Bryobacter aggregatus MPL3: one gene and its partner. The protein of the gene in region 1 interacts with the protein of each later gene in a pairwise test. Links are inferred from orthologs where the notes say so. Each region holds a gene or a part of one and is shown in the gene's direction. Other genes may lie near its edges.

Region 1 (7,994 bases):
CGCGTACGTGCTTCCGGCGGAGGCGCGCAAAGCAGCTTTTGGCGTCAAGTGATGGCTGATGTGTTTGCACGGCGGGTGACGACACTCGATTCGCAGGAAGGTTCGGCTTATGGCGCCGGACTGCTCGCCATGGTGGGTACGGGCGGGTTCAGTAGTGTGCATGAAGCTTGTGCGGCATGTACGAATGAAGTGACCCAAACCGATCCCCGTCCGCGCGAAGGCGTGGCCTACGCGAGAGCACATGAAATCTATCGCACCCTTTATCCGACACTGAAGAGTACTTTCCGCCTGTTGTAATTGGCAATGGCCCTTTTCTGCGATGTCTGTCTGCCCGTCCCACTCGATCAGCCTTTTACCTATGCGCTGAGCGGTGAGGCGCGCGACGTGGCGCAGCCGGGCTGCCGGGTGCTGGTGCCGTTTCAGCAGCGCAAGTTGAGCGGCACCATCCTGCGCATCCATGATGAGAAGCCGGACTACAAAGTACGGCCGATCGAACGCCTGCTCGATCAGGAACCGGTTTTCGATAGCAAGTTGATTTCTCTCGGCTTGTGGGTGGCCCGCTACTACTATGCTCCGGTGGGTGAGGTGTTCCGGATCATGGCGCCGCTTGGCGGGGAAATTCGCCGGAGCAAAGCCTATGGTCTGACGGACACGGGGCGGGACATGGCGAAGCAGAGTCTGCTGGGTATTGTGGATCAGGAGGACGCTTCACTCGTTGTGTTGCAGGCGCTCGAGAGCCGTCCGATGAGTCTGGAGGCGCTCAAGCGCAAGTCGCCTGAGGCTCCGGCGCTGATCCGGGAGTTTCTCCGGAAGGGCTATGTGCGCATGGAGGAAGAGGCGCAGGAAAAAGATCCTTTGCGGGCACATGCGTCGAAGCTGAATGTCGAGATGCTGGCGGGTGCGCCGGAAGGGAAGTTGCCGAAGTGGGAGCGGGAGCTATTGGCTTATCTGCATCTGCATCCAGGCGTGCATCCGCTCGACGAACTCGAGGATATTGTGAAGAACGCGAGCCAGAGTGCACGCAGTCTGGCCCGGCGGCAGCTGGTGAAGCTGACGCCGCGAGTGGGAGCAATTCGCCGTGCCGCCGAACGTCCGCGGCATGCTCTCAATGCGAGCCAGCAGGCCGCCTATCAGGCGATTGAGGCAGGGATCCAGCGGAAGGACTATCAGGCTTTTCTGTTGCAAGGGGTGACGGGCAGCGGCAAGACAGAGGTCTATCTGAGTGCGATCGAGGCGGCGCTGGCGATGGGACGCAGTGCGCTGTTGATGGTGCCAGAGATTGCGTTGACACCGCAGGTGGCGGGCCAGTTCGCCTTGCGTTTTGGCGAGCAGGTGGCGATCCTGCATAGTGCGTTTGGCGATAGTGAGCGTGCGGAGTATTGGCGCAGGATCCGGCGTGGTGAGGCGCGAGTGGTGGTGGGGACGCGCAGCTCGATCTTTGCGCCGATGCCCGATCTGGGGTTGATCATTGTCGATGAAGAGCACGACGGCAGCTACAAGCAGGAAGAGAATCCGCGTTATCACGGGCGCGATGTGGCCGTGGTTCGGGCGCAGCAGATTGGGGCGACCGTTGTGTTGGGTAGCGCGACGCCGTCGCTCGAGACCCGGCAGAATTCAGAACGCGGCAAATATGTGCGTCTGCTGCTGCCGGAGCGCATTGAGCAGCGTCCGATGCCCGCGGTGGAAGTGATCGATCTGCGGCAGGAGTTTCTCGAGACCAAGAAGAATGCATTGTTCTCGCGGCGCATGGTGGAAGCGGTGCGGGAAAAGCTGGCTTTCGGGGAGCAGGCCATGCTGCTGATGAACCGGCGCGGGTATTCGAACTTTGTCGCCTGCCGCAGTTGCGGATACAAGGTGGAATGCATCAACTGTTCGGTGACGCTCACTTTCCATCGGCGCGATCGCCGCTTGCTCTGCCACTACTGTGGTTATGCCGAGAAGGTTCCTGTGTGTTGCGCAAAGTGCGATAGCGAGCATATCCAGTTCATCGGCAGCGGGAGCGAGAGGATCGAAGAGGAATTGCGCGAGGCTTTTCCTAAGGCACGCATCGCGCGCATGGATCGCGACACCATCAATTCCAAAGCCGACTACGAACACATCCTGCATGGATTTCGGGAAGGGAATTTCGATATTCTGGTCGGCACGCAAATGATCGCCAAGGGTCATGACATCCCGAACGTGACATTGGTCGGGATTGTCAATGCCGATATCGGTCTGGGTATGCCGGACTTTCGCGCCGCCGAACGAAGCTTTCAATTGTTGACACAGGCAGCGGGGCGCGCGGGGCGCGGTGGCCTGCCCGGCACTGTAATCCTGCAGACAATCAACACGGAGCACTATGCGATTCGCTTCAGCGCAATCCAGGACTATGAGTTGTTCTACGAGAAGGAACTGCAGTTTCGCAAGGTGATGCGCTATCCGCCTTTTGCTTCGCTGGCGAATGTGGTGATTCGCAGTGAGCGGCAGGAGGAAGCGCTGCGGATGAGCGGAGAGATCGGCGAAGTGCTCAAGGATTTCAAGGAAGGGATTCGGATTCTCGGACCAGCAGAGGCTCCGGTGCCGCGCGTGAATAAGGAGTTTCGCTACCAGATGCTGTTGAAGGCGGCGCAACGCAAGCGGCTGGGGGAAGCGCTGGATCGTGTGCGGGCTTGTGCGGTAGAGCGCAACTGGCCGGCCACCGCATTGGTGATTGATGTGGACCCGCAAAGTCTTCTCTGATGGAACGCGAGCGCGCACTGCTGGTGGCGAATCTGTTCGACATGATGCGGACCTTTGCGGGAACGCGTCCAGGGGCGGCGATCTGGGAAGAAGACGAACTGCTTTGTGTTTACTCCGGCTTGCCGGGCGCTGTATTCAATTCTGTTCTGCTGAAGACTCCTGTCCGCACAGAAGAAGAGCTCAAAATTAAGCTCGCTTATGCCGATGCATTATTCCGCCGGCAGGATGCGCGGTGGAGTCTGTGGCTGGTAGAGCATTTTGTGCCGGACCAGTTGCTGGGGCGAGTGGGAAGGCTGGTGGAGCGCTATGGTTTGACGACGGTGCTGCGCGGGGCTGGGATGGTGGTGGAGGAACTGACGGCGCCCAGCCGCGTCCTGCCACAACTTGAGATCCGGCCGGTGCAGGCTCCGGCTGCGAGATTTGACTTCTGCCATGTCATGTCGGTGGCTTTCCGGACACCACTGGCGACCTTTCTCGATGTCTATCAATCAGACAACTATTGGAAGGGTCCTTTGCAGGGCTATGTTGCTTACTCCGGGACTCGCGCGGTCGGCACGGCCTGCGTGCTGGCAACACAGGGTGTGGTAGGGATTTATGGTGTGAGTGTGCTGCCGGATGTACAGCGTAAAGGAATCGGACAACGCTTAGTTCGCTATGTTTTAGACCTGACCAAACAGGAGACGGGCCTGTCGATGAGTGTGTTGGAATCAAGTGAGGCGGCAATGGCTCTGTACCAGCATCTGGGTTACCGCCGGATTACTGGTGTGAGCGTTTACAACGAGAGCCGTTGAGGGCGCTACAATATGGCGGTGGGTTCGTTGCGGACGAACACACGGATCACAGGAACTCGATGCAGAAGAGCAATACCAAAGCGGGGCCGGCAAAGTTTGCCACTCGTCCTGCGCCTAGCGTGCAAGAGCCATCGGCTCAACAGAAATCATTTGATGCGGCGATGCAGTCGTTTCATATGCGCGACTTTGCCAAGGCGAAGCAGCAGTTTGAGGCTGCCTTGGAAGGCCCGGTGAAAGAAATCGGTTATGCTGCCAAGCAACACCTGCTGATGTGCCAACAGCGTCTGGCGAGAAACACGATGAAGCTGGACACTGCAGAGGATCTGTATAACTACGGAATTAGCCAGATGAACAAGCGTGATCTGGAAGGTGCGCAGGCGAGCTTTGAGAAAGCACTCAAGCACGACGATGCCGACTATGTTCACTATGCCCTGGCTTTGGTGATGGGACTGCGGCACGATATTGCGGGAGCGGCAGCGCACTTGAAACGGGCCATCGAGATTGCTCCGAAGAATCGCGTGGCAGCCCATAACGATCCAGACTTCGCCGAACTGATGCAGCATTCTCCGATTCGCGAATTGCTGCTGAACTCGCAATAGACTTGCGATGATCGCACCGCCACCTGGTTATCAGGATGTAGCGGGTCCGCTGCGCATCGTGTCTCTGGGCGGTGGGACCGGGCTGTCAGGTTTGCTCCACGGCCTGAAAGAATATGCACGCCGCGGTCAAGTGGATATCACAGCGATCGTAACCGTGACGGATGATGGCGGCTCCTCCGGCCGCCTGCGGCGCGAGTTCGATATTCTACCTCCCGGGGACATTCGCAATTGCATGGTCGCCTTGAGTGAGGATGAAGCTCTGCTCGGCAAGCTTTTTCAATACCGCTTTTCCTCGGGAAAGGGATTGAAAGGGCATAGCTTCGGCAATCTCTTTCTGACGGCACTGACGCATGTCACCGGAGACTTTCCGCGTGCGGTAAAGGTGTCGAGCGAAGTGCTGGCGATCTACGGACGCATCTATCCCTCCACCAATCAGAATGTGGGCTTGCGCGCCACGATGGAGGACAACTCTGTCATTGAGGGCGAGACGAAGATCAGCAAGAGCCGCAAGCGGATTCGCCGCCTGGAACTGATTCCGAATAAGGTCAGACCCTTACGTGATGCGATCGAGGCAATCGCCGCCGCGGATCTCATTACGATGGGGCCTGGCAGTCTCTATACGAGCGTGATTCCGAATCTTTTAGTGGACGGCATTGCTTCGGCGATTCGCCGGGCGCAGGCGACCAAGGCGTACTTTGCCAATCTGATGTGGCAACCTTGGGAGACGATGCAGTTCTCGGCGTCAGATCACCTGAAGGCGATTTTCTCCCATGGAGGGAAGGGGACTGTTGATCGGGTCATCTTGAATACGCGGCCTCTGAGCGGCGCGCAGCGGCGACGCTACGCGGCAGAGAAAGTTTTCCCCGTCGAGATGGATTCTCCGCGAATCGAAGAGATGGGTGTGCAGGTGGTGGGCCGTTCGTTGTTGGCTCGCAGCGAGAAAGTGCGGCATGATGCAGACGCCATCGCGGCTGTCGCATTGGAATTGGCAATTGAAGCGCGTGTGCGCCGGATCAATCTTCGAGGGAAATGATATGCAAACGGAATTGAGCGCCATCGTGCTGGCGGCAGGGCTAGGGACTCGGATGAAGAGCCGCAAGGCGAAGGTACTTCATGAAGCCGGTGGCCAGGCTCTGGTGGAACACGTTCTGGATGCTGCCGGAACGACTGTGCCCGCGGATCGCATTACGGTGGTTGTCGGGCATCAGGCGGAACAAGTCCGTGCGTTACTCGCTCCCCGGGGTTGTCATTTCGTGATGCAGACGGAGCAGCGGGGGACCGGGCACGCGGTGGCGATGTGCCGTGGTGTGGCGCCAGAGAATGGTTGGACACTTCTGCTTTATGGGGATTGCCCCTTGCTGACCTCACAGACCATTGCGCGCCTGGTAGCGGCCCAGCAACGAAGCGGAGCGGCTGCGACGTTGATCACCACAGTCCTCGACGACCCGCATGGCTACGGGCGGATCCTGCGCGCAGAAGACGGCAGTGTAGCGGCGATTGTCGAACAGAAGGCAGCGACTCCAGAGCAGCTGCAGATCCGCGAGATCAATTCCGGTATCTATTGCATCGATAGCGAATTGCTCTGGCGGCACATTGCAGAAATCGAGCCCAATCCCGCGTCTGGCGAAATTTATCTCACCGACATCGTTGAGATTCTCCGCCGGGCCGGTAAGCGTGTCGAGGCGCTGGTGCTGGAGGATGCGAGCGAGATCCTCGGGATCAATCAGCGCTTAGAACTGGCGGAGGCGGATCGCATTCTGCGTGCCCGCAAGACGAAGCAATTGATGCTGGATGGCGTTACTATTTTTCAGCCAGAAACGGTAGCCATTGATGCGAAGGTCGAGATCGGACAGGACTCCGTGATCGCCGCCTTTACACAGATCCTCGGCAAGACAAAGATCGGTGCCGATTGTACGGTTGGGGCCGGCACGGTGATTCGGGATAGTGTGATTGCCGATGGAGTGACGATCGGAGAGTACTGCTTTGTCGGTACTTCTGTCGTGGAGACTGGTGCGCAGATCGGACCCTTCAGCCGTTTGCGGCTGGAGAACCATGTCGGAGCTGGGGCGCAGATCGGCAATTTTGTGGAGTTAAAGAAAACGCGATTTGGCGCTGGGGCGAAGGCGATGCATCTGGCCTATCTGGGCGACAGCCTGGTGGGTGCAGGTGTCAACATTGGCGCCGGGACGATCACCTGCAATTTTGATGGTGCCAATAAGCACACCACGGAGATTGGGGATGGGGTCTTTGTGGGGAGTAATTCTACCCTCGTTGCGCCGGTCAAGTTAGAGGCCGATAGCTACATTGGCGCCGGAAGCGTCATTACCGATCCTGTGCCGGGAGACACGCTTGCGCTGGGCCGCAGCCGTCAAGTGAACAAGGCGGGCTGGGTCCAGCGCAAGCGGGCACAGAAGCCGTCGAAGGACTGATTCTCAGAGCACCAGAATGGGGTGGTAGAGGTTCGGCAGCTTTTGTTCGCCGATCGCGATCACGTCGCCTTCTCGGTTCATCGCTTTGACGTACTTGGTGCTTTGGGTGATGCGGAAGGGCGAAGTGCGGAAGTCGCGGCCTTGGCGGATTTGTGATTCCGTTAGCGTGTCGACGGTCTCGGAAGGGAAATTCGGCAGCAGCCTCTCGCCGCGCAACATCGCCTCGGGAAAGCGTCCCTCTTTTGCCATAGATTCCAATTGTTCGAGTGTGAACGCATCGGCAATCGCGAATTCGCCGCTGAGTGTGCGCCGCAGCTCCTGCACATAGGCGCCACAGCCGAGCGCTTGGCCGAGCTCATGGGCAATCGACCGGACGTAGGTGCCGGCGGAGCACTCGAGACGGATCTGTAGGTCCGGGCCTTCCACCTGATCGATCTCGAGGAGATAAACCTCTACCGGAACTGCTTTTAATTCGACCGGCTTCTGTTGCCGCGCCAATTTGTAGGCCGGCACTCCGTTGATCTTCTTTGCGGAAACCGCGGGGGGCATCTGTTCGAGTGGACCACGAAAGGATGCGAGGAGTGGCTCAATCGTGCTGCGATCGAGGGTCACATCGACGTGCTCGCCAACCTGTTCCCCATCACGATCATAGGAATCGGTGGCATGGCCAAAGCGCACGACGGCCGAGTAGGCCTTACGGTCTTTCGTATAGAACTGCGAGAGCCGGGTTGCTTTTCCAACCACGAGAGGGAGGACGCCGGTTGCCAGCGGGTCCAGGGTTCCGAGGTGTCCGACCTTCTTGGTCCCGGCGATCCGGCGGAGCTTATTCACTGCATCGTGCGAAGTCCAGCCCGTCGGTTTGTCGAGCACGACGACTCCGCATAGAGTTTCAATCAGAGTTTCCAACTTACTTCTATTTTCCTTTTATCCCGACTGCATCGCGAGCCGCGATACCATCAAATTTCATGTCAGATAGGCTTTATCTTTCGATCTGGATCGAGAACCACACGGCGTTGAGTATGCATCGCCAGTTCTCCATCGCCCTTAGAAAATTTCCCTTTTCTACGCAGGCGCCTCAGGTGTATTTCCGCGTGTCCGCTGTCGACCCGGCCGAGCCTGCGCTGCAGGAGGAGGTCTTCAAAATGCCGGAACAATTTGAGGATCTCACGGATGCTCTCGAACGTTGGCGGTCTTCGGATGTCTCGTTTGAGGTGGAAGGGTATTGGGACCTTTGGCAGCAATTGCCGGAAGGCTGGCGCCTGCAACCCTCGCGCGTGAATCTGTTCTTCTACGGACCAGCTTTTCCGTCGGAGTTGGGCGAGGGAATCCGAGCCGAACTCGGTGTTGAGGCGACGTTTCTGCCGCAAGCCTGGAATGCCGGGGAACTGCACTACTACCAATCCAATATCAAGAGTTTGTTGCGCTTGGCTGCAGACTGGACACAGTCCTTGAAGGTG
Region 2 (3,673 bases), on another replicon or contig:
ACTTTACAGAAGCCACTCGTTTTTAGTCCTTTGGACGCCCTTTTTGGATGCGTTTGAGCAAATCGGTCACCCGGGCCCGAGGACCGAGATTCATTGCAGAGTTGAAGTAAATCTCAGGAGTGTAAAACAGATCAATGCGTTGCGCGAGTTCTTTTCGAAAGTAAGCTTTGGTGGTCTTCAGTACTTCCAGAATCTTCTCTGCTTCTTCGCCTTGAGCCGGAATGTGGACGCTCACGGCCACCTTCTTCATGTCAGGGGAAACCTGCACGTCGGTCACCTCAAGGCCCGCCAAGCGCGGGTCCTCCAGATCGTAAGCGATCATTTCGGTGATCTCCAGGCGAATCGCTTCCGCGACTCGTTCAAAACGGCGGCCTTCCACAACTCTATTATCCGGCCTGTCAGCCCAAACAAGGAAGAATTTCTTTGGCTGCTAGCTGGCGCCGTGTCTGCTGAGGTACCCGGCGACCTCTGTCTTACCTCCGTGCTGGGCCCAGCCGAGCGGTGTGGCCTGCCAAAGTTTGTCCTTGAGATCCAATTGCGCGCCTCGATCCACCAGCAGCGCGACCACCGCAAAATGACCGGCGAGAGCGGCCTGGTGCAGCGGTGTGGCATGGGAGTGGAGATGCGCCGGGTTGTAGCGATTGGGGTCTTCGCCTGCATCGAGCAGCAGCTTCACAATCTCGACCTTGCCGAGTTGCGCCGCAAGGGCCAAGGCCCGATGCCGCTCTTCCACGCCGGCAGCTGGCAGCAGCCGTTTTAGGTCCTCGATCCGTCCCAATCCGGCTGCTACGGGTAGCTGATCCACCCTCGCGCCCCGCTGGACCAGCGTTTCTGCTGCGTTTTCAAATCCAAAGACCAGGGCGGTGACCAGGGGCGAAGTCCAGGCTCCTTCGCCTTGGGCTTCTACGGAAGTGCCGAAGTCGACGAGCGTATGAATCAAGCCCTGCTGGACGCCTGATTCCGCCGGTGGCGTGCTCGAAACCAACATGCTCATTGTCGTGCAGTGGCCGCCGTACATGTCGGCAACTGCGTCTGGCTCGGCACCGGCCTCGAGCAGCAGACGCGCGACCTCGACAGCGTTGGCCGGACTCTTTTGCCGGTAGCTCTCGACGCCGTTTGCGCCCAGGTAGTGCAGCAGTGTGGCGCGGTGAATGGGGGGATCGAAATTAGTCACCCGCGTCGAGCGCGCCTGGATCAGTTCCGGGTGCTTCTCCAGCAGGACTCGAAGGCGGTCCAGATCGCCGGCGATGACTGCCTCGACTGCAGATTCGAAATGAAATACCGCAGAATCCCGATCGGCCATCGCGTGCACCCACTCTGACAAGGCGGCCCAGTCGCGAAAGTTGTACCAACGGGCGATGGCCAGTTCGGCATCGTCCTGGCTCAAGGCCGCTGCTTGGATCTCGTCATCGGAAATCCGTTTCGGCAGCCAGACGACTTTCTCGTCGAGAAAGCGAGGGTGATTCTGGTGGAACAGCTCGATCGCCCAGTGCTGACCGTCTTGCTGCGCCAACAGCAGTGCGGCTGCCTGCTGGCGGTAAGCTGCGAGTGTGGAGTCGAAGGACAGCGGCTGCAGCGCCATGACTCCTTCTATCACAATGTCCGGGTTTGGCTGACCTGCAATTCCACGGGGATATCCGTATAGTTGCCGACATCGCCCAGGATTTGATTGCCGACTGCGGCGATTCCGGCCTGAAAGCCCTCCAGGCGATCAAAGTAGAGGCGGCAAATGAAGCGATAATTCGGCGGCATGCCAGCCGCGAAGCCGGAAACACCTTCATCCACTTCGATCTTCTGCAAACCAAAGGGCTGCAGGAGCCGGCTCACCATCGGCAAGTGCCGGTCGTAGTAATAAACAGTGTCGAAACGGCCCTCACCAGCCGCTGGGTAAAACGCGGTTACGCAGATCATAGCTGTGTTAACTTAACGCTGTATGGCACGTAGCGTCAACAAGGTAATTTTGATTGGGAATCTCGGCCGTGATGCCGAAACCAAGTTCACCCCACAGGGGATCGCGGTGAGCCGCTTCTCCATTGCGACCACGCGCCGCATCAAGGATTCCGGTTCTGGCGACTGGAAGGACGAGACCGATTGGAACAACGTCGTCCTCTGGCGCAACGAAAATCTGGCCCAGTATCTGACCAAGGGCAAGCAAGTCTATATCGAAGGCCGTCTGCAGACGCGTAGCTACGAAGACAAAGACGGCAATAAAAAGTACTCCACTGAAGTGATTGCTGAAGAAGTGATGCTGCTTGGTGGCCGTGGGGAAGGCGAAGGCAGCGGTGGCGGCATGCAGAGTGCTCCGCGTAGCGCTTCTCAGCGTCCTGCCCAAGGCGGCGGTGGCGGCCGCCCGTCCGGTGGCAACTTCGACGACTTCGATCCGGGGATCAGCGACGACGACGTTCCTTTCTAGAGCGCGTCTCTTGGCTCATCTGGTGATAGGCTGAGTTAAAATGACTCCTCAAGAAGTCCTGGATTTTGCCAAGGCGAATGCTGTCCAGCAGGTCGATATTCGTTTTGCCGATATCCCAGGCCTGTCCCACCACATTACCTACCCGATCTCCGAGGTCAGTCTCGACAGTTTCGAGTCCGGTTTCGGCATTGATGGCTCTTCCATCCGTGGTTGGGCAGCGATCAACGAAAGCGATATGCTGCTGGTGCCTGATCCAGGCACGGCCTTTCTCGATCCCTTCACGCGCGTCAAAACACTGGTGATGAACGGTACCGTGATCGACCCGATCACTCGCCAGCACTATGAGCGCGACCCGCGCTGGATTGCGATCAAGGCCGAAAACTATCTGAAAACCACCGGCATCGCGGACACCATCTTTGTGGGGGCTGAGGCAGAGTTCTTTATTTTTGAGAACGTCAGCTTCGACCAGAATATGCACTCGGCTCACTATCAGATCGATAGCGATGAGGGCCATTGGAGTTCCGGCCGGCGTGAGAACAATCTCGGGTACCGGCCGCGCGTCAAAGAAGGTTATTTCCCGGTTCCTCCCACCGATCACTATCACGATCTCCGCTCGGAGATGGTGGAAGTGATGCAGGCTTGCGGGCTCGAGATCGAGTGCCACCACCATGAGGTTGCCACCGCGGGCCAGTCGGAAATCGACCAGCGCTACAACACGATGGTGAAGAGCGCCGACAACATGATGCTCTATAAGTACGTTGTGCGGAATGTCGCGCAGCGTAATGGGAAGACCGTCACCTTTATGCCCAAGCCGCTCTTTGGGGACGCCGGGAGCGGCATGCACGTTCACCAGAGTCTCTGGCGCGATGGCAAGCCACTGTTTGCGGGGGAACTGTACGCCGGTTTGAGCCAGACTGCGCTCTGGTACATCGGTGGACTCTTGAAGCATGCCCGCGCCCTCAGCGCGATTATTGCCCCCACCACCAATAGCTACAAGCGCCTGGCTCCTGGTTATGAGGCGCCGGTCAATCTGGCCTACAGCCGCCGGAATCGCTCCGCAGCGGTTCGCATTCCGATGTATTCTTCGGCTCCGAAATCAAAGCGTGTGGAGTTCCGTCCGCCCGATCCCAGCGCAAATCCTTATCTTTCGTTTTCCGCGATGTTGATGGCTGGGATCGATGGCATTATTAATCGCATCGATCCGGGCGAGTCGCTCGACAAAGACATCTACGATCTCTCTCCCGAAGAGTTGAAGGCTGT

The links. The genes of interacting proteins can lie anywhere in the genome.
Region 2: the proteins of priA (region 1) and M017_RS0109070 interact in binary tests that used the Escherichia coli proteins (3 or more experiments, as listed by UniProt). The link is inferred for Bryobacter aggregatus MPL3 from one-to-one orthologs.

Annotation. Positions count from the first base shown.
Region 1 is NZ_JNIF01000004.1:1,185,052-1,193,045, reverse strand. What follows is about bases 1-3,010. They hold priA (primosomal protein N'), read left to right. Parts: upstream 1-303; coding sequence 304-2,718; downstream 2,719-3,010. Other genes in these bases: M017_RS0124940 (GNAT family N-acetyltransferase), read left to right, coding at 2,718-3,010; xylB (xylulokinase), read left to right, coding at 1-297. Outside these bases: more of M017_RS0124940, read left to right, coding at 3,011-3,509; M017_RS0124935 (hypothetical protein), read left to right, coding at 3,569-4,108; M017_RS0124930 (gluconeogenesis factor YvcK family protein), read left to right, coding at 4,116-5,141; bifunctional UDP-N-acetylglucosamine diphosphorylase/glucosamine-1-phosphate N-acetyltransferase GlmU, read left to right, coding at 5,143-6,537; tRNA pseudouridine(55) synthase TruB, read right to left, coding at 6,541-7,443; M017_RS0124915 (hypothetical protein), read left to right, coding at 7,503-7,994.
Region 2 is NZ_JNIF01000003.1:1,911,102-1,914,774, forward strand. What follows is about bases 881-3,673. They hold M017_RS0109070 (single-stranded DNA-binding protein), read left to right. Parts: upstream 881-1,933; coding sequence 1,934-2,413; downstream 2,414-3,673. Other genes in these bases: M017_RS0109060 (ankyrin repeat domain-containing protein), read right to left, coding at 881-1,582; M017_RS0109065 (EthD family reductase), read right to left, coding at 1,594-1,911; glnA (type I glutamate--ammonia ligase), read left to right, coding at 2,454-3,673. In the rest of the region: 30S ribosome-binding factor RbfA, read right to left, coding at 23-379; more of M017_RS0109060, read right to left, coding at 431-880. UniProt on the Escherichia coli protein: Plays an important role in DNA replication, recombination and repair. Binds to ssDNA and to an array of partner proteins to recruit them to their sites of action during DNA metabolism. Acts as a sliding platform that migrates on DNA via reptation.